Regions from separate parts of the Streptomyces sp. NPDC048424 genome, predicted to be linked through region 1. Evidence: riboswitches for the same ligand, from Rfam matches in the RefSeq annotation. Region 1 holds a riboswitch; each other region holds the start of a gene.
What was found. A riboswitch is a leader RNA that binds a small molecule or an ion and turns the genes downstream of it on or off. The one in region 1 is predicted to bind cobalamin.

Region 1 (5,716 bases):
GGGCCACGGCCCGTACTTCTACCTCCCCAAGCTGGAGAACCGGTACGAGGCCCGGCTCTGGAACGACATCTTCCTGTTCGCCCAGGACCTGTTGGGCATCCCGCGGGGCACGGTCCGGGCCACCGTCCTGATCGAGACGATCACCGCCGCGTTCGAGATGGAGGAGATCCTCCACGAGCTGCGCGAGCACAGCGCGGGACTGAACGCGGGCCGCTGGGACTACCTCTTCAGCCTGATCAAGACCTTCGGCCACCGCACCGACTTCCAGCTCCCGGACCGGGCCAAGGTCACCATGACCGCCCCCTTCATGCGGGCGTACACCGAACTGCTCGTCCGCACCTGCCACAAGCGGGGCGCCCACGCCATCGGCGGCATGGCCGCCCACGTGCCCGGCAAGGACGCCGAGGCCAACACGGCCGCCCTCGCCAAGGTCCGGCTCGACAAGGAGCGCGAGGCCGAAGACGGCTTCGACGGCTCCTGGGTCGCCCACCCCGGACTCGTCCCCGTCTGCCGCGAGGTCTTCGACGGGGTGCTGGGGGAGCGGCCGAACCAGCTGGAGCGGACGCGCGAGGACGTCGAAGTCGTCGCATCGGACCTGCTGTCGGTCCGCCGGATCGCCGCTCCGCCGAGCTCCGAGGGCATCCGCTCCAACGTGGCCGTGGCCCTGCGCTACTTCGACGCCTGGCTGCGCGGCAGCGGCGCCGTCGCCCTGAACGGCCTGATGGAGGACGCCGCCACCGCCGAGATCGCACGCGTGCAGATCTGGCAGTGGCTCCGCCACGACCGCGTCGACCGGCGCACGCTCACCGACCTCCTCGACGCCGAGTGCGCCGCCCTGGAGGCCGAGGACCCGCAGGCCCTGGTCCTCGAAGCCCGTGAGGTCTTCGTCGACACCGCGCTCTCGGTGCAGCTGCCCGCGTTCTTCACCCCCGAGGCCTACACCCGTCACCTGGTCCGCACCGCCGCCGTACAGGTGACCGCGTGAGCGCCCCGGCACGGCGGGCGACCCGCGTCCTGCGCGTCGGGGTCGTCGGCGGCGGACAGATGGGGGCCGGCATCGCCGAGGTCTGCGCCCGCGCCGGGCTCGACACCGTCGTCGCCGAGGCGGATGCCGGCGCGGCCCGCGCCGCCCGCGAGCGGGTGGCCGTCTCCCTCGAACGCGCCGTCCAGCGGGGCAAACTGGACCGGTTCACCGCGGAGGACGCCCTGGCCCGACTGGTGTTCACCGGAGACCTGGAGGACCTCGCCGACCGGCAACTGGTCATCGAGGCCGTCACCGAGAACCCCGAGGCCAAGGCCGAGGTCTTCACCGCCCTCGACAAGATCGTCGAGGACCCCGAAGCCATTCTCGCCACCAACACGTCCGCCATCCCGATCATGCGGCTGGGCATGGCCACCGGCCGCGCCGACCGGGTCGTGGGACTCCACTTCTTCAACCCCGTCCCCGTCCTGCCCCTGGTCGAAGTGGTCTCCTCCCTCCACACGTCGGCGGACACCCTGGCCGCGGTCGAATCCTTCGCCCGGGAAACCCTGGGCAAGACCACGGTCCGCTCTCAGGACCGGGCCGGCTTCGTCGTCAACGCGCTGCTCGTCCCGTACCTGCTCTCCGCCATTCGGATGGCCGAATCCGGGTACGCGAGCGCCGCTGACGTGGACGCGGGCATGGAGCTGGGCTGCGCCCACCCGATGGGCCCGCTCAAGCTCGCCGACCTGATCGGCCTGGACACCGTCGCCGCCATCGCCGAATCCCTGTACGCGGAGTTCAAGGAGCCGCTCTACGCCCCGCCCCCGCTGCTCCGGCGGATGGTCCAGGCGGGGCTGCTGGGCCGCAAGAGCGGCCGCGGGTTCCACACGTACGACCGGGGCTGATGAGGGACCCGGTGGTGCCGCTGCGGGGTTGAGGGACCCCCGACGGCACGGACAAGGAGCGCGGAGCGGCCCGGTGAGCCGCTCCGCGCTCCTGTCGTGGGACGCTCCGTCAGAAGGACGTCCAGGTGAAGGCCACCTTGTCGCCGGCCTGCAGCTTGAACTGGCAGCCGCCGACCGGGGTCGGCGTGCCGTTGACCGATATGCTCCAGTACGCCGAGCCGCCGCCGCTGACGTTCTTGATGGAGTCCACGGAGAAGTCGTCGAAGGACGCGTACCAGGTGCCGTCCCAGCCGAAGTAGTTCCGGCGCGCGGCGTCGTCGAGCGCGGCCGTCGGGGTGGGCACGGCCGTCGGGTTCGCGGCCCCGTTGGTGCCGTCGCACTTGTGCGTGCCACCGGTCGCCGTGGTGACGTCGTGCCCCTTGGTGTTGACCTTCCCCTTGAACAGCAGCCCGTCGGGGCCCTGCACGGTGAGGGACACGTTGACCGCTCTGTTCGTGTTCGGGGCGGCCTTGGCGTGCGCGACGGCCGGCGCCGTGGCGAGGGCGAGACCGAGGGCCGCCGTGGTGATCAGGGCGCGGCGGGCGAGAGTCTGGCGCATGAAGTGCCTTCCTGGCGTGCATCGAGGTCGTGCGCCGCGGCCCCGATCGCCTCGGGCACACCGCGTCCCCCCGGGCCCGGGGAAGCGGGCACGGGTGATCGGTGAGCCTGGGGCTCAGGGCTTCGTGCTGCAGACCGTGACAGTGAGAAGCCGTACGCACCGCACGCTGGGTGGTCCGACTCGCGGCGCGGATGCGCCGCTCACGGTTGCAGGTCAGCGCCGGAATCACACCGGCTTTCCCCAGTCGCGCAGGCATTCAGTTGGACGTCAGGCATGTACCTGACGAAAGGCATCGTAGGGGGAGCCACCCCGGTCCCACCAGCACTCACCGGTACTCGTCGGCACCCCGGCCGGTCGGCGCGCGCGAGGGAGGGCGTTCTGGGATGGTGGATCACAGGTAGCCACACCGAGGAGCCGACATGTCCGGACAGTTCGAGGCGAGCGTCGAGATCGACAGGCCGGTCGAGGAGGTCTTCGCCTACCTCGCCGACGGGCGCAACGACCCCGATTTCAGCCCGCGCGTCCAGGAGATCACCAGGATCCCGGACGGTCCCACGGCCCTCGGCACGGTCTTCCGCAGCACCGTCAAGGACGCCGGGATGAAGACCGCCCGCGAGTTCCGCATCGACGGCTTCGACCCGCCGCGCCTGATCCGCTGGACGGAGCAGAGCAAGAACCTCGTCACCGCGGAGGGCGGCTACGACCTCGAAGCCCTCCCGGACGGCCGCACCCGGGTCCGGATCTTCAACACCCTGCACGGCCACGGCATCGGCAAGCTGCTCGTCGGCCTCGCGGCGAGCGCCGCACGCAAGGACGCCCCCGACTTCGGCCGCCGTATCAAGGCGGCCGCGGAGGCGTCCCCCACGAACCGGTAGCGCCTGCCGCCGGTGTCAGGCCGGTGTCAGGCCGAAGCCGGGCCGGTCAGAACCGCCCGGGCCCGGACGGGATCGGCAGCGGCTTCGACGGGGTCAGGGATCCGCGCTGCCGCTCACCGCTCGGCGGGTTCTGGCAGGTCACGTCCTGGGCGGGCAGCTTGCCCGTGGTCAGGTACGCGTGGACCGGCGCGTTGGCGCAGGAGGTGGGGTCGGCGAGGTACACGCCGTGGCCCTCACCGCCGGCCGCCAGCACCATCCGCGAGCCCTTGAGCGCGCGGTGCAGGCCCTGGCCGCTGACGAGCGGGGTCTGTGAGTCCCACTCGTTCTGCACGGTCAGCACGTTCGCCTTCTTGTTCATGGGCGTGGCCGCCTCGAGCGGCCGGTCCCAGAAGGCGCACGGCTTGATGTTGGACGCGAAGTCCCCGTACAGCGGGTACCTGGCCTTGTCCTTCGCCGCGTCCCGCTCGTACTGCTCGGTGTAGCGGGGCCAGCTGCCGGTGTCCCCGCACACCACGGCCCAGAACACGGCGGTGCCGTTGTCCGAGGCGGGATCGGCCGCCGCGCCGCCGGTCAGCAGCCGCTTCAGCTCCGTCAGGGTCATGCCCTCGGGCAGCGGCCTGCCCTCGGCCGCGGCCTTCAGGGCCGCGACCAGGGGAGTGGCCTGCGCCGGGTAGAAGAACACCCCGCGCGCGGCACGGATCATGTCCCCGTCGACCTTCAGGCCCTCGAGGTCGATCGGCTCCTTGTCGGCGCGCGCCACCAGCCCCCAGAACGTCTCGGACACGGCCCTCGGGCTGTCGCCCAGCCCGTACTCCGCCGACCGCTGCGCCGCCCACTGCGTCCAGCGCGCGAAGGCGGGCTCGGCCTCGGTGGCCCAGACCTGGATCATGCCGCGCCAGATCCGCTGCGGGTCCACACCGCTGTCGAGCACGAAGCGGTCGGTGCGGTCCGGGAACATCTGCGAGTACACCGCGCCGAGGTAGGTCCCGTACGAGTAGCCCAGGTACGAGAGCTTGCGCTCGCCCAGCACCGCGCGGATCGTGTCCATGTCGCGCGCCGTGTTGCGGGTGGTGATGTACGGGAGCACCGAACCGGCCTTCTCGCGGCACTTGTCGGCGACGGTGTGGGCCCACGTCACGTCGGAGCCGAAGGTCTCCGGGCGGTAGGCGCGGTCGAAGTTCTGCTCGGCCTCGTCCAGTCCACAGGTGATCGGGGAGCTGGCGCCGACCCCGCGCGGATCGAAGCCGATGAGGTCGTACTGGTCCCGGACCTCCTTGGGCATCGCCTCGTTCATCATCAGCGGCAGGTCGAGCCCGGAACCGCCGGGGCCACCGGGGTTCAGCAGCATGGCGCCGTGCCGCTTGGCCGGGTTCTCGCTCTTGATCCGGGATATGGCGAGGTCGATCGTGCGCCCGTCGGGCCGCCGGTAGTCGAGCGGCACCTTGAGCGTGGCGCACTCGTACGAGGCCGGCAGCTCGGGGCTGCAACGGTGCCAGGCGGGCTTCTGCCGCAGGTGGTCCGCGGCGGGGGCGGCCGATGCCTGGGTCGCCGACAGCAGGGGCACGGTGGACGCGAGGAGTCCGGCGGCGGCGAGCAGTGGTGCGAAGCGTTTCAGGAGCACGAAGGCGTTCCTTTCGGTGAAGTCGCTTACGGCTCCACCTTGTTGCACGCGCGGGCCCTCCCGAATCATCCCGAAGGGTCGTGCCTTGTGCTCCTCACGAACGAGCTGAAATCAGGACAACTGGCCGACACGCCACGGGGGTTCAGGGGTGGGTGGAGTGCTCGGCATGTGCGGAGGACTCGGAGGGCTCTGCGGATCCGGCGTGCTCCGGGGAGCCGGCGTGCTCGGAGGGGCCGGCGTGCTCGGAGGGGCCGGCGTGCGTGTCGCCCTTCTCCAGGGCGCCGCCGAGCCGGCCGCGCACCACCGCCAGGGCGTCCTCCGTCCCCGCGGTGACGACCCACCGGTCCCCGACCAGGTAGAGGCCGCCGTACATCCGGGCCTCGGTCAGCCAGGAGCGCAGCCCCTGTTCGGCGGCGAAGGTGACCATGCGGTAGGGGCCGCCCTGTTCGGTCTTGCAGCCGCCCTGACGCAACTCATCGGCCTCCACGCTCACTTCGGCCGTACAGCCGATGGCCGCGGCGATCTCCTCGATCGAGGTGCCGCGCGGGGAGTCCGAGGCCTGCTCCGCGGACGTCGAGGTGCGGTGCGCGGCCGTCTGCCCGGCGCCGCAGCCGCCGCACAGGAGGGCCGTGAGGCACAGCGCGACGAGGGTCGCGCGTGGCCGGCCCGTCCGCTTGGTGCGGCGGTCGGTGGACAAGGGCATGGCGACCTCTCTGGCTGGTCGGGACGGGGGTCGTGGTGCCCGGGTGGGGA
Region 2 (5,716 bases), on a different contig from region 1:
AGGCCACCTGTTCCCGATGGTGCCGACCGCCCAGGCGCTCCAGGCCGCCGGGCACGAGGTGCTGTTCGCCGGTTCGGCCCCGCTCGACCAGCTGCGGCAGACCGGCATCCCCACCGTCGAGATCGGCGACGGCTCGACGCTGATGGAGGCCTTCCGGCGCGCCTCGGACGGCGACGAGCCGCAGTTCGTCACGGACGGCGAGAGCCCGGAGGACCTCCAGAGGCAGGCCGCCGCCGGCTTCGCGGAGCACAGCCGGGTCACCATCGACGGCCTGTTCGCGGTCGCCACCGCCTGGCAGCCGGACCTCATCGTCCACGCCGCCTTCCAGGCCGCCGCACCCCTGGTCTCGGCGGCCCTCGGGATACCCGCCGTGGTGCACAACTTCGGCGTGATGTCCGGCTTCGACATGGTCGGCCGGCTCGCCGACGTCCTGGCGGACGAGTACCGGGCCCGTGGGCTCGAAGGACCGGCGACCCGTACCGTCCTCGACGTCGTGCCCGCCTCCCTCGGCGGGGACGGCACCGGCCTGCGGGTCCGCTACGTGCCGTACAACGGCGGCGGCACGGTGCCCGGCGATCTGGTGGCCCGGGGCTCCCGGCCCCGGATCGCCGTCACCCTCGGTACGGTGGTGACCGCCTTCGCGGGCGTCGACCCGGTCAGCCGGGTGATAGCCGAAGCCGCCTCCGTCGACGCCGAGTTCCTGCTCGCCGTGGGCGACACCGACCTCGGCCCGCTCGGCACCCTCCCCGCCAATGTCCGCCCCCTGCCCTGGGTGCCGCTGGCCCAGCTGCTGGACACCGCCGACGCGGTCGTGCACCACGGCGGCTCCGGCACCATGCTCACCGCCGCCGCCCGGGGCGTCCCCCAGCTGATCCTCCCGCAGGGCGCCGATCACTTCATCAACGTCGACGCCGCGACGGGCCTGGGCTTCGCCCTGCGCGCGAGCGGCGACAGCGTGGACGCCGGCCTGCTCAGCCGGCTCCTCACCGACGAGGACCTCCGCAAGGCCGCCGCCACCACCCAGGCCGAGATATCCGCACTCCCCTCCCCCACCGACCTGGTCGCCTCCTTCGAGGCCCTCCGGTAACGCCGGTCCTCAGGGCCGGGTGCGTGGCTCCGTACGGGCCACGCACCCGGGAGGGATCAGGCGCCCCAGCGCAGGGCGATGGTGTCGCCCACGTTGATCACCTTGTTGCGGGCGGCGCCGGCGAAGGCGGAGCCGTCGACGCTGACCTTCCAGGTGTTGGAGCCGCTGTTGGCCTTGCCGTTGACGGCGGTGATCGTGCCGGTGCCCGACGAGGGGGTCACGCTGGTGACGCAGCCGGCCGGGGTGGCCCCGGTGGTGGCCGCGTTCAGGACGTCACCGAGGGTGGTGGTCGTGCCGGTCGGGGTGAAGGCGACGGAGCAGACCTTCAGGCCGCCGGCGCCGTCGTCGACGGTGAGGGCCAGCTTGGTGGCCGTACCGGCGGTGAAGGTGGACTGGGCGACCCACTGCGGGGCGCCGGGGGTGACCGGGACCGGCGGGGCGGCGGTGAAGCCGCCGGCGACGGCGCGCAGGGAGTCGATGGAGGAGTAGGGGGACGGGGTGGTGTCGGCCGGCTTGTACTTGAAGCCGCCCGCCGGGTTGTACTGGTTGGCGAGCAGGAAGTCGATCGGGGTCTTGTTGGAGGCGGTGAGGAAGTCTCCGGTCTGCGGGTTGATGCCGCAGGCGTTGAGCCCGGCGACGCCCCAGCCGTTGGAGCTGGTGTTGACCCCGTACATGGAGTTGAAGGCGCCGGTGGTGGCGAGCCTGCCCTTGAGGAAGTTCTTCCCCTGGACCACGTCGGCGTCGGTGTTGGGGACGCCCGAGACGCAGAGGGCCGCCATCGCCGCACCGGTCATGTCGACGTCGCCCGCGGTGGCCAGCGCCGTGGGGTTGCCCTCGGCCTTGCTGAAGGTCCACCCGCCGTCGTTGTGCTGATTGGCGCGGATGCGGGTGACGATCGAGTCGGTCAGCGCCTGCGGGATCCGGGTGCCGCCGGCCTGGGTCTTGGCGCCGCCCAGCGAGAGGGCCGCGAAGACGGTGCCGTTGAAGTTGCCGGACGGGCCGAAGTAGCCCGCCTCGGCGGTCTGCCAGTAGGAGTAGACGTTCGCTATGAGGTTCCTCGAGTCCGAGACGCGCGCCGGGTCGATGCCCGCCGCGTACGCGTTCAGCGTGCCGCGCTCGTAGTCGGTGACGACCGGGGTGGCGGACGGCCAGCCGGACGTGGAGATCAGGTTGCGGTAGACGGTCCGGGCGTTCTTCGTCGTGTCACCGCCCGGGGCGACGTCGACGACCGCCGTACCGGCCGCGGCGAAGGCGCTGAACGCCCACTCGTTGGACAGCCCCGAGCCGGCGTACGAACCGTCCGCCGCCTGCAGGGACTTGAGGTAGGCGACGCCGTTGGTCTTGGACGTGGCGATCTGCGCGGGCGTCGAGGTCGCGAAGGCGGGCAGCGCGGTGAGGGCGAAGGCGCCGAGCGCGGCGGGCACCGCGAGCGCGAGGCGGCGGGAGGTACGGGGACGGGACATGGCCTGCTCCTGGAATCGGCGGACGCCGGCGGGTCCCTGCTCCGTCCCGGCCCGTTCGGACGCGGGCGGGCATGGCGGAGGCCGCCGTCCGGAACGCGTGGTACGGCTTCTCGGTGCTGCGTTGCCGCGTGGGCATTCGGGCTCGGGAACGGCCCCCGCCGTCCCACACCGCTGCGCGTCAGCCCCGGATTCTCACCAGGTTCCCCCATGTGGCAGCCCTGGACGCTACCCGAGTGATCAGGGGTCCGCCAGCCGTCCCGGCAGCGATCCGAACGACGGTTGCGGTGAGACACACGCCACCTTGACGCCCTGCCTCGGCCCGTGTTGCACTCCGCCTGACAAGAACTCAGCACCAGGGGAAGCCGGTCGAAGTCCGGCGCTGACCCGCAACCGTAGGCCCGGCACCCGCCGGGCGAGTCGGAACACCTGGTGTGCAGTCATCTGTACGAAGAACGCCGTCGCGGACTACGGCGTGGTCGTCTCCGCTCCCCCACGAGCCCAGCCGTGCCGGGGGCGCATCGCCACGCACGCAGCCGCCCGGCAGAGACGAGGGCCGCGGTGGGGACCGAACAGCGGGACGAACGGCGTACGCACACCAGACGGCGGCTGCTGTCCCTGGCAACGGCGGCGTTCCTGACCGTCGGTGCGGGAGTGGCGTTCCTGACGGCGCCCACCTCCGCGAACGCCGACCCCGTCGAGCAGTGCACGGCCACCGCCGGCGCGGTCGTGGCCGTCGACTTCGGCCCCTTCGGCGGCAAGGTCGAGCGGGGCTGCGACACCACCCCCACGACGGGCTACGAGCTGCTGCACACGGCCGGGTTCACCACGGTCGGCACCCGGCACGACGGTGACGCCTTCGTCTGCCGCCTCGGCTTCGGCGCCTTCAACTCCGGTACGGAGTACCCCACCGCGGACAAGGAGGACTGCGTCCTCACCCCGCAGGCCACCGCCTACTGGTCGTACTGGCACGCCTCGCCCGGCGACCAGAAGTGGACCTACAGCTCCCTCGGCGCGAAGTCCCGCGAGCCGAAGCCCGGTGACGTGGACGCCTGGGTGTTCGGCGGGACCGACGTCGGCGGCACCTCCGGCAAGCCCACCTTCTCCCCCGACGACGTGCGGGCCGGCGGTGGGGGCCCCAAGCCGGACCCCACCGGCCCGAAGCCGCCGGACGTACCGCCGGGCGCGGTCGACCTCCCCGCCGCCACCCGCTGGCTGACCGGGAAGCTGATCGACGGTGAGCGCGTCGTCAAGGCGGACTCCACCGATCCGGACTACCCGGCCACCACCGAGGTGGTCTACGCCCTGGCCGCGGTCGACCCCAAGAGTCCGGCCGCACAGAAGGCCGCCGCCTTCCTCGCCACGCCCGCGCACACGCAGGCGTACGCGTACCCGGCCGGCAAGGACCAGGCCCCGGACGCCACCGCCGCGGCCCGGCTCGCGCTCGTCGCCGAGGCCACCGGCAAGGACCCCCGCGCCTTCGGCGGGCGCGACCTGCTCGGCGACCTCGTGAAGTACGTCTGCACGAGCGGCGTCGAAGCCCCCGAGCCGGTCCCCGGCTGCATGACCAAGGGCGACTTCCGCACCCCCTACCAGGCCGAGGGCCAGGCCCTGGCCGTGATCGCCCTGCTGAACGGCGGGGTGACACCGCCCGCCGACGCCGTGGCCCGGATGACCGCGTTCCAGTGCGAGGACGGCGGTTTCAGCAGCATGCTGCTCCGCGCCGGCGACTGGTGCGACAGCGAAGCGGGTGCCACCGGGCTGATGACCCTGGCCCTCAAGCGGGCCGGCGGTCACGACCCCGTCGTGGAGAAGGGCCGCGCGTACCTGAAGAAGGCCCAGTTCCCGACCGGGTCGCTGCCCGCAGCCTCGTACACCACGGTCGGCAGCTCCTTCTCCACCGGCCTGGCCGCCCAGGCCCTGCGTGCGCTCGGTGACCCGCTCTTCGCGGACGCCGCGGTCTCCTGGCTGTCGCGGGAGCAACTCCCGGTGGGCGCCTTCACGTTCGAGGATCCGGACACCGACCCCGTCCTGACGGCCACCACCGCGGCCACCATCGCCGGCGCGAAGACCGACCTGGTGGCGCTCACCACGAAGAAGGCCGACCCGCCGAAGCCGTCCCCGGACCCCACGAAGCCCGTACCGGGTGACGGGCCCGACCTGAAGAAGGGCACGGCCTACCTCACCGACCACAGTCGGCTGGTCCAGGGCCGGTACTACGAGAACAGCCCCGGCAGCGGCTTCGCCGACTACGGCCTGACCATCGACGGCGCCTACGCGCTCGCCGCCACCGGCGAGGACAACACCACCCTGCGCAACGTCGTCGACTTCCTCGACAAGGGCGGCAAGGACGGCAAGGGCCGCGGCGTGCACGACTGGACCCTGATCGGCACCAAGTACGCCGGCGGCGGCTCCATCGGCAAGACGGCCCTCCTCGCCCAGGCCGTGGGCCGCGACCCCCGCGACTTCGGCGGCCAGGACCTGATCGCCGCACTCGCCAAGGCCGTGTGCCCGGCCAAGTCGGCCAAGCCCGACCGCTCCTGCGCCGACAAGGGTGCCTACACCAACGCCACGTCCGTCTTCTCCCAGTCCCTCGGCGTGATCGCCCAGGTCCGCGCGGGCGAGAGCGCCGCCGTGGGAGAGCCCATCGCCTACCTGAAGAGCCTCCAGGAGCCCTCGGGTGCCTGGCCCAGCCTGATCGGCGAGCCCAGCCAGGCCGAGGTCGACTCCACCGCCATGGCGGCGATGACCCTCGACCTGTTCCCGGACGCCGCCTCGCAGGCGGCCGTCGACAAGGCGCTGACCTGGCTGGCGTCGCAGCAGAAGGAGGACGGCGGCTTCCCCGGCGCTTCGGGCAACTCCGTCAACTCGGCGGCGCTGGCCGTGCAGGGCATGTCTTTGGACAGCGCCAGGTACGCGGACCGCATCGCCAGGGCCCGCACCTTCCTGGCCTCCCAGCAGAACGGCGACGGCGGATTCAACGTGGCGAAGGGCGGCCAGCCCGGATCCGACGTGCGCGCCTCCACCCAGGCCGTCGGCGGAGCCACCGGCATCTCCTTCGCCACCCTCACCCGCAGCCTGGACGGCACCACCCCGCAGCCCGTGCCCAGCACCTCGGTCCGGCCCTCCGGCTCCCCCTCCGCGCCCGTCATCGTGACCCCGGGAGAGG
Region 3 (5,716 bases), on a different contig from region 1:
TGAGCGCACGAGCGACCCTGACCGCGTCCGCCGTTGCCCGTACGTCGTGGACGCGTACGGCCCATGCGCCCTGGTGTGCGGCGATGGCCGACAGCGCGGCCGTTGCCGCGTCCCGGTGATGGGCCGCAGGCGGCGTCCCGTCCGCGTCCGCCAGGACGTGCCCGAGGAACCGCTTGCGGGAACCGGCGACCAGTACGGGTCGGCCCAGGGCCCGCAGGTCGGCCATCGCGGCCACCAGGCCGAGGTCGTGCCGTGCCTCCTTGGCGAAGCCGAGTCCCGGGTCGACCACGAGCCGCTCGGGGGCGATGCCCGCCGCGACCGCGGCGTCGATGCGGTCACGGAGCTCTGAGACGACCTCGGCCACCACGTCCCCGTAGACGGCACGGCTGTTCATGTCGTGGCTGAATCCGCGCCAGTGCATCAGGACGAAGGGGACGCCGCAGGCTGCCACGGCCGGAATCATGGCGGGGTCGGCCAGGCCCCCGCTGACGTCGTTGACCAGGACCGCGCCCGCCTCGACCGCCCGCCGGGCGACGACGGCGCGCATGGTGTCGACGGACACCAGGACACCCTCGGCCGCCAGCCCCCGCACGACGGGTATGACCCGGCGCAATTCCTCGTGCTCGTCGACGCGGGACGCGCCGGGGCGGGTCGATTCGCCGCCGACGTCGACCAGGTCGGCGCCGTCGGCCACCAGACTCAGGCCGCGCTTGACGGCAGCGGCCGTGTCGAACCAGTGGCCCCCGTCGGAGAACGAGTCCGGGGTCACGTTGACGACGCCCATGACCGCGCAGCGGTCCCAGTCGGGCAGACCCTCGACGGAGCTCATGAGGGGGCTCTCCTTCGCGAGATGTGTCCAGGAACGTCCCGGCTGCGGGATGCGGATGCGGACGCGAAGGAACGACACCCCTCTTGCGACGCGTCCCGCCCGGCGGACGGGGGCGAACCAGCTGCTCAGGCCACCCCGGGTCGGAACATCCGATCACGGATGTTCCGACCCGGATGCGGATCAGACGGCCGTGGTGCCGCTCTCCGCGCGGACCTCGCGCGCCGCGGCGACGAGGTTCTGCAGAGAGGCGCGGGTCTCCGTCCAACCGCGGGTCTTCAGCCCGCAGTCGGGGTTGACCCAGAGCCGCTCCGCCGGGATGGCCTCCAGCCCCTTGCGCAGGAGGGCCGCCGCCTCGGTGGCCGAGGGGATGCGCGGGGAGTGGATGTCCCAGACACCGGGGCCGGCCTCGCGGGGGTAGCCGTGCTCGGCGAGCTCGGTCGCGACCTGCATGTGGGAGCGGGCGGCCTCCAGGCTGATGACGTCGGCGTCGAGGTCGTCGATGGCCTGGACGATGTCGCCGAACTCCGCGTAGCACATGTGGGTGTGGATCTGGGTCTCCGGCCGCACGCCCGAGGTCGTCAGCCGGAAGGACTCCGTGGCCCACGCCAGGTAGTCGGCGTGGCCGTCCGCGCGCAGGGGAAGCGTCTCGCGCAGGGCGGGCTCGTCCACCTGGATCACCGAAGTTCCGGCCGCTTCGAGGTCGTTGACCTCGTCGCGCAGGGCCAGTCCGACCTGGCGGGCGGTCTCGCCGAGCGGCTGGTCGTCGCGTACGAAGGACCAGGCGAGCATGGTGACCGGGCCGGTCAGCATGCCCTTGACCGGCTTGCTCGTCTGTGCCTGAGCGTACGTCGTCCAGCGACCGTCATCGGCTCCGGACGGGAGATGTCCCCGGCCAGGACCGGCGGGCGCACGTAGCGGGTGCCGTAGGACTGGACCCAGCCGTGCTGGGTCGCCAGGTACCCCGTCAGCTGCTCGGCGAAGTACTGGACCATGTCGTTGCGCTCGGGCTCACCGTGCACGAGGACGTCGATGCCCGTCTTCTCCTGGAACGCGAGCACCTCCCGGATCTCGTCCTTGATCCGCTCCTCGTAGCCGGCCGTGCCGATGCGCCCGGCCCGCAGGTCGGCGCGGGCCACGCGCAGCTCGTCGGTCTGCGGGAACGAGCCGATCGTGGTGGTGGGCAGCAGCGGCAGCCCCAGGTGGGCGCGCTGGGCGACCGCGCGGTCGGCGTACGGCTGGGGGCGGCGCCCGTCCGCGTCGGCGATCGCCGCGGTGCGGGCCCGCACCGCGGGATCGTGGGTGATCGGAGAAGTGGCGCGGGAGGCCAGGTCGGCGCGGTTCGCGGCGAGTTCGGCGGTGATCGCGTCGGTGCCCTGGGCGAGGCCGCGGGCGAGCGTGGTGATCTCGTTCGTCTTCTGGCGGGCGAAGGCGAGCCAGCGCCGGACCTGCGGGTCGATGTCGCGCTCGGCGCCCGCGTCCAGCGGCACGTGCAGGAGGGAGCAGGACGCGGAGACGTCGACCCGGTCGGCAAGCCCGAGGAGGGTCCCGAGCGTGGTCAGCGACTTCTGGTAGTCGTTGATCCAGATGTTGCGGCCGTTGACGACACCCGCGACGAGGCGCTTGCCCGGGAGCCCGCCGACCGCCGCGAGGTCGGCGAGGTTGGCGGCGGCGGCATCGGTGAAGTCGAGGGCAAGGCCCTCCACCGGGGCCTTCGCCAGCACCGGAAGTGCTTCACCGAGCCGGTCGAAGTACGAGGCGACGAGCAGCTTCGGGCGCTCCGTGAGGGCGCCGAGCTCCCGGTAGGCGCGGGCCGCGGCGTTCAGCTCGGCCGGAGTGCGGTCCTGGACCAGCGCCGGCTCGTCCAGCTGGACCCACTCGGCACCCGCCGCGCGGAGCTCGGCCAGCACCTGGGCGTAGACGGGCAGCAGCCGGTCCAGGAGGGTGATCGGCTCGAAGTCGGCAGCCACGCCCGGGGCGGGCTTGGCCAGGAGAAGGTAGGTGACCGGGCCCACGAGTACGGGCCGGGCCGCGTGCCCCGAGGCGAGGGCTTCGGTGAGTTCGGCGATCTGCTTGGTGGAGTCGGCGGTGAAGACGGTGTCGGGGCCGAGCTCGGGGACCAGGTAGTGGTAGTTCGTGTCGAACCACTTGGTCATCTCCAGCGGGGCCACGTCCTGCGTGCCGCGCGCCATCGCGAAGTAGCCGTCCAGGGCGTCGGCCTCGACGGCGGCCCGGTGGCGGGTGGGGATGGCACCGACCATGACCGTGGTGTCCAGGACGTGGTCGTAGTACGAGAAGTCTCCGGTCGGGACCTCGGTGATGCCGGCTTCGGCCAGCTGGGCCCGGTTGGCCCGGCGCAGCTCGTGGGCGGTCTCCCGGAGGGTGTCCGCGGTGACGCGCCCCTTCCAGTAGCCCTCGATCGCCTTCTTCAGTTCGCGGTTCTGACCCTGGCGGGGGTAGCCGTACACGGTGGCCTGTACTGCCGCGGCTGCGGACTCGGTGGTCACGGAACTCTCCTTCGCGAGCGTGTCTCCATGGACCCGGTGGGGGCCGAGGGCGCGAAGGGTGCGGGAACGGGCGGACCGCCGGGTCACGTACGTCCGGGTACGCGACGGGGAGGTTCCGCCTGAAAGCACGCCGACCCGCCCACGAGGTCACCGGGAAACCGGGCGCGATCGTTCGCACTCGGGCAACGGGCAGGTCTTCGGACTCGTGGGCACGCCGGCCACTCGGGCAGGCACCTACTGGCCGTCGCTTCCCAGACCCGTCCGGGTCCAGTGCGTATGACGGCGGTCGTTCCCACTTACCGCTGCGGGGCAGTCCCGGATTCCCACCGGGTTCCCTCTTACGACGCATCCCGCCTGGCGGACGGGGGCGAACCAGCTGCGAGGTCCACACTAGGCCGCCGAACTAAAGAATGGGCAGAGCGTTCCAGATATCGGACGTCGAAACGAGATCATCCGCTCGTGAACGCCGGGTAGTGATTCCGCAGCTCGGAGCTGTCCACCCGGCTCCGAAAGCGGGGAAGGGTGAGACATCGAAGCGTCCGATTTCCGCACGCGCCGATTTCCGCACCCGAGGAGTTCCGTGATCGAGCACGAGGTACGCGTCCATCCCAGCGCCGACCGTCTCCCGCGCGAGGAACAGCTTGCCTGGAAGCTCGCCGAGACGGCCACCGGTACCGAGCGGGCCCCCGCCCTCGATCGCCGGGCTGCCGACATGGCGGTCAACCGGATCGTGGACAACGCCTCCGTGGCCGTGGCGTCCCTCCTGCGCCGCCCCGTCGCGGTGGCCCGGGCCCAGGCCGCACCCCACCGGGCGGCGCCCGGAGGTTCCGTCTTCGGCCTGCCGCCGCAGGTGCGGGTCTCCCCCGAGTGGGCGGCCTGGGCCAACGGCACGGCCGTGCGCGAGCTGGACTTCCACGACACCTTCCTGGCCGCCGACTACTCCCACCCGGGCGACAACATCCCGCCGCTGCTGGCCGTCGCCCAGCACGCCGGCCGCTCGGGCGCCGACCTGCTGCGCGGGATCATCGCCGCCTACGAGGTGCACGTCGCCCTGGTCCGGGGCATCTGCCTGCACGAGCACCGCATCGACCACGTGGCCCACCTCGGCGCCGCCACCGCCGGCGGGCTCGGCGCCCTGCTGGACCTCGACACCGCGACCGTCTACCAGGCGGTCCAGCAGGCCGTGCACACCACGACCGCGACGCGGCAGTCCCGTAAGGGCGAGATCTCCAGCTGGAAGGCGTACGCCCCCGCCTTCGCCGGCAAAACCGCGATCGAGGCCGTCGACCGGGCGATGCGCGGGGAGGGCTCCCCCTCCCCCGTCTACGAGGGCGAGGACGGTTTCCTCGCCTGGATGCTGAACGGCCCGCAGGCCTCCTACCGCGTCTCGCTGCCCGCCCCGGGGGAGCCCCGGCGGGCGATCCTCGACACTTACACGAAGGAGTACTCCGCCGAGTACCAAGCCCAGGCGATCATCGACCTGGCCCGTCGGATGCGGGAGAAGACCGGCCCGACCTCCGGGATCCGCGAGGTCGTCCTCCACACCAGCCACCACACCCACCACGTGATCGGCTCGGGCTCGGGCGACCCGCAGAAGTACGACCCCACCGCCGGCCGCGAGACCCTCGACCACTCCGTCCCGTACATCCTGGCCGTCGCGCTGGAGGACGGCGCCTGGCACCACGAGCGCTCCTACGCCCCCGAGCGAGCGCGGCGTCCGGAGACCATCGGTCTCTGGCGGAAGATCTCCACCGTCGAGGACCCCGAGTGGACACGCCGCTACCACCACCCCGATCCCGAGCGCCGGGCCTTCGGCGGCCGCCTGGTCGTCACCCTCGACGACGGCAGCGTCATCGAGGACGAACTCGGCGTCGCGGACGCCCACCCCGCCGGCGCCCGGCCCTTCGACCGGGCCGCCTACACCGGCAAGTTCCGCACCCTGACCGAGGGCATCGTCACGGCCGACGCCCAGGACCGTTTCCTTGACGCGGCCGGCCGGCTCGCGGAACTGGACACCGCCGGGCTCGCCGCCCTGTTCCCCGCGGTCGACGCGGGCCGGACCGCCGCGTACGACGCAGCCCTCCCGAAGGGACTGTTCTGATGCTGCACACCCACACCACCGCGGCCGCCCGGCGCCGGGGCTTGCGCGAACAGCTCGCCTCGGGCCGGCTGTTGCGCATGCCCGGCGCGGTGAACCCGTACTCGGCACGCCTGATCCAGGACGCCGGATTCGACGGGGTGTACCTCTCCGGGGCGGTGCTCGCCGCGGACCTGGGGCTGCCCGACATCGGTCTGACGACCTCGACCGAGGTCGCGGCCCGCGCCCAGCAGGTCACCCGGACCACCGACCTGCCCGCCCTCGTCGACGCCGACACGGGCTTCG

Region 2: another riboswitch for cobalamin. It lies ahead of AB0D29_RS20950 (hypothetical protein); the one in region 1 lies ahead of AB0D29_RS08875 (DUF4430 domain-containing protein).
Region 3: another riboswitch for cobalamin. It lies ahead of metE (5-methyltetrahydropteroyltriglutamate--homocysteine S-methyltransferase); the one in region 1 lies ahead of AB0D29_RS08875 (DUF4430 domain-containing protein).

What each region holds. Positions count from the first base shown of each region.
Region 1 is NZ_JBEZKE010000005.1:24,719-30,434, forward strand. It holds gene aceB (malate synthase A) at 1-985, shown strand, start outside; gene AB0D29_RS08870 (3-hydroxybutyryl-CoA dehydrogenase) at 982-1,869, shown strand; gene AB0D29_RS08875 (DUF4430 domain-containing protein) at 1,979-2,467, opposite strand; cobalamin riboswitch at 2,615-2,758, opposite strand; gene AB0D29_RS08880 (SRPBCC family protein) at 2,887-3,342, shown strand; gene AB0D29_RS08885 (alpha/beta hydrolase) at 3,389-4,963, opposite strand; gene AB0D29_RS08890 (hypothetical protein) at 5,106-5,666, opposite strand.
Region 2 is NZ_JBEZKE010000014.1:36,282-41,997, reverse strand. It holds gene AB0D29_RS20955 (nucleotide disphospho-sugar-binding domain-containing protein) at 1-1,087, shown strand, start outside; gene AB0D29_RS20950 (hypothetical protein) at 1,144-2,550, opposite strand; cobalamin riboswitch at 2,660-2,793, opposite strand; cobalamin riboswitch at 2,861-2,999, shown strand; gene AB0D29_RS20945 (prenyltransferase/squalene oxidase repeat-containing protein) at 3,109-5,716, shown strand, end outside.
Region 3 is NZ_JBEZKE010000008.1:40,105-45,820, forward strand. It holds gene folP (dihydropteroate synthase) at 1-829, opposite strand, end outside; partial or broken gene metE (5-methyltetrahydropteroyltriglutamate--homocysteine S-methyltransferase) at 1,010-3,333, opposite strand; cobalamin riboswitch at 3,504-3,725, opposite strand; gene AB0D29_RS13875 (MmgE/PrpD family protein) at 3,914-5,434, shown strand; gene prpB (methylisocitrate lyase) at 5,434-5,716, shown strand, end outside.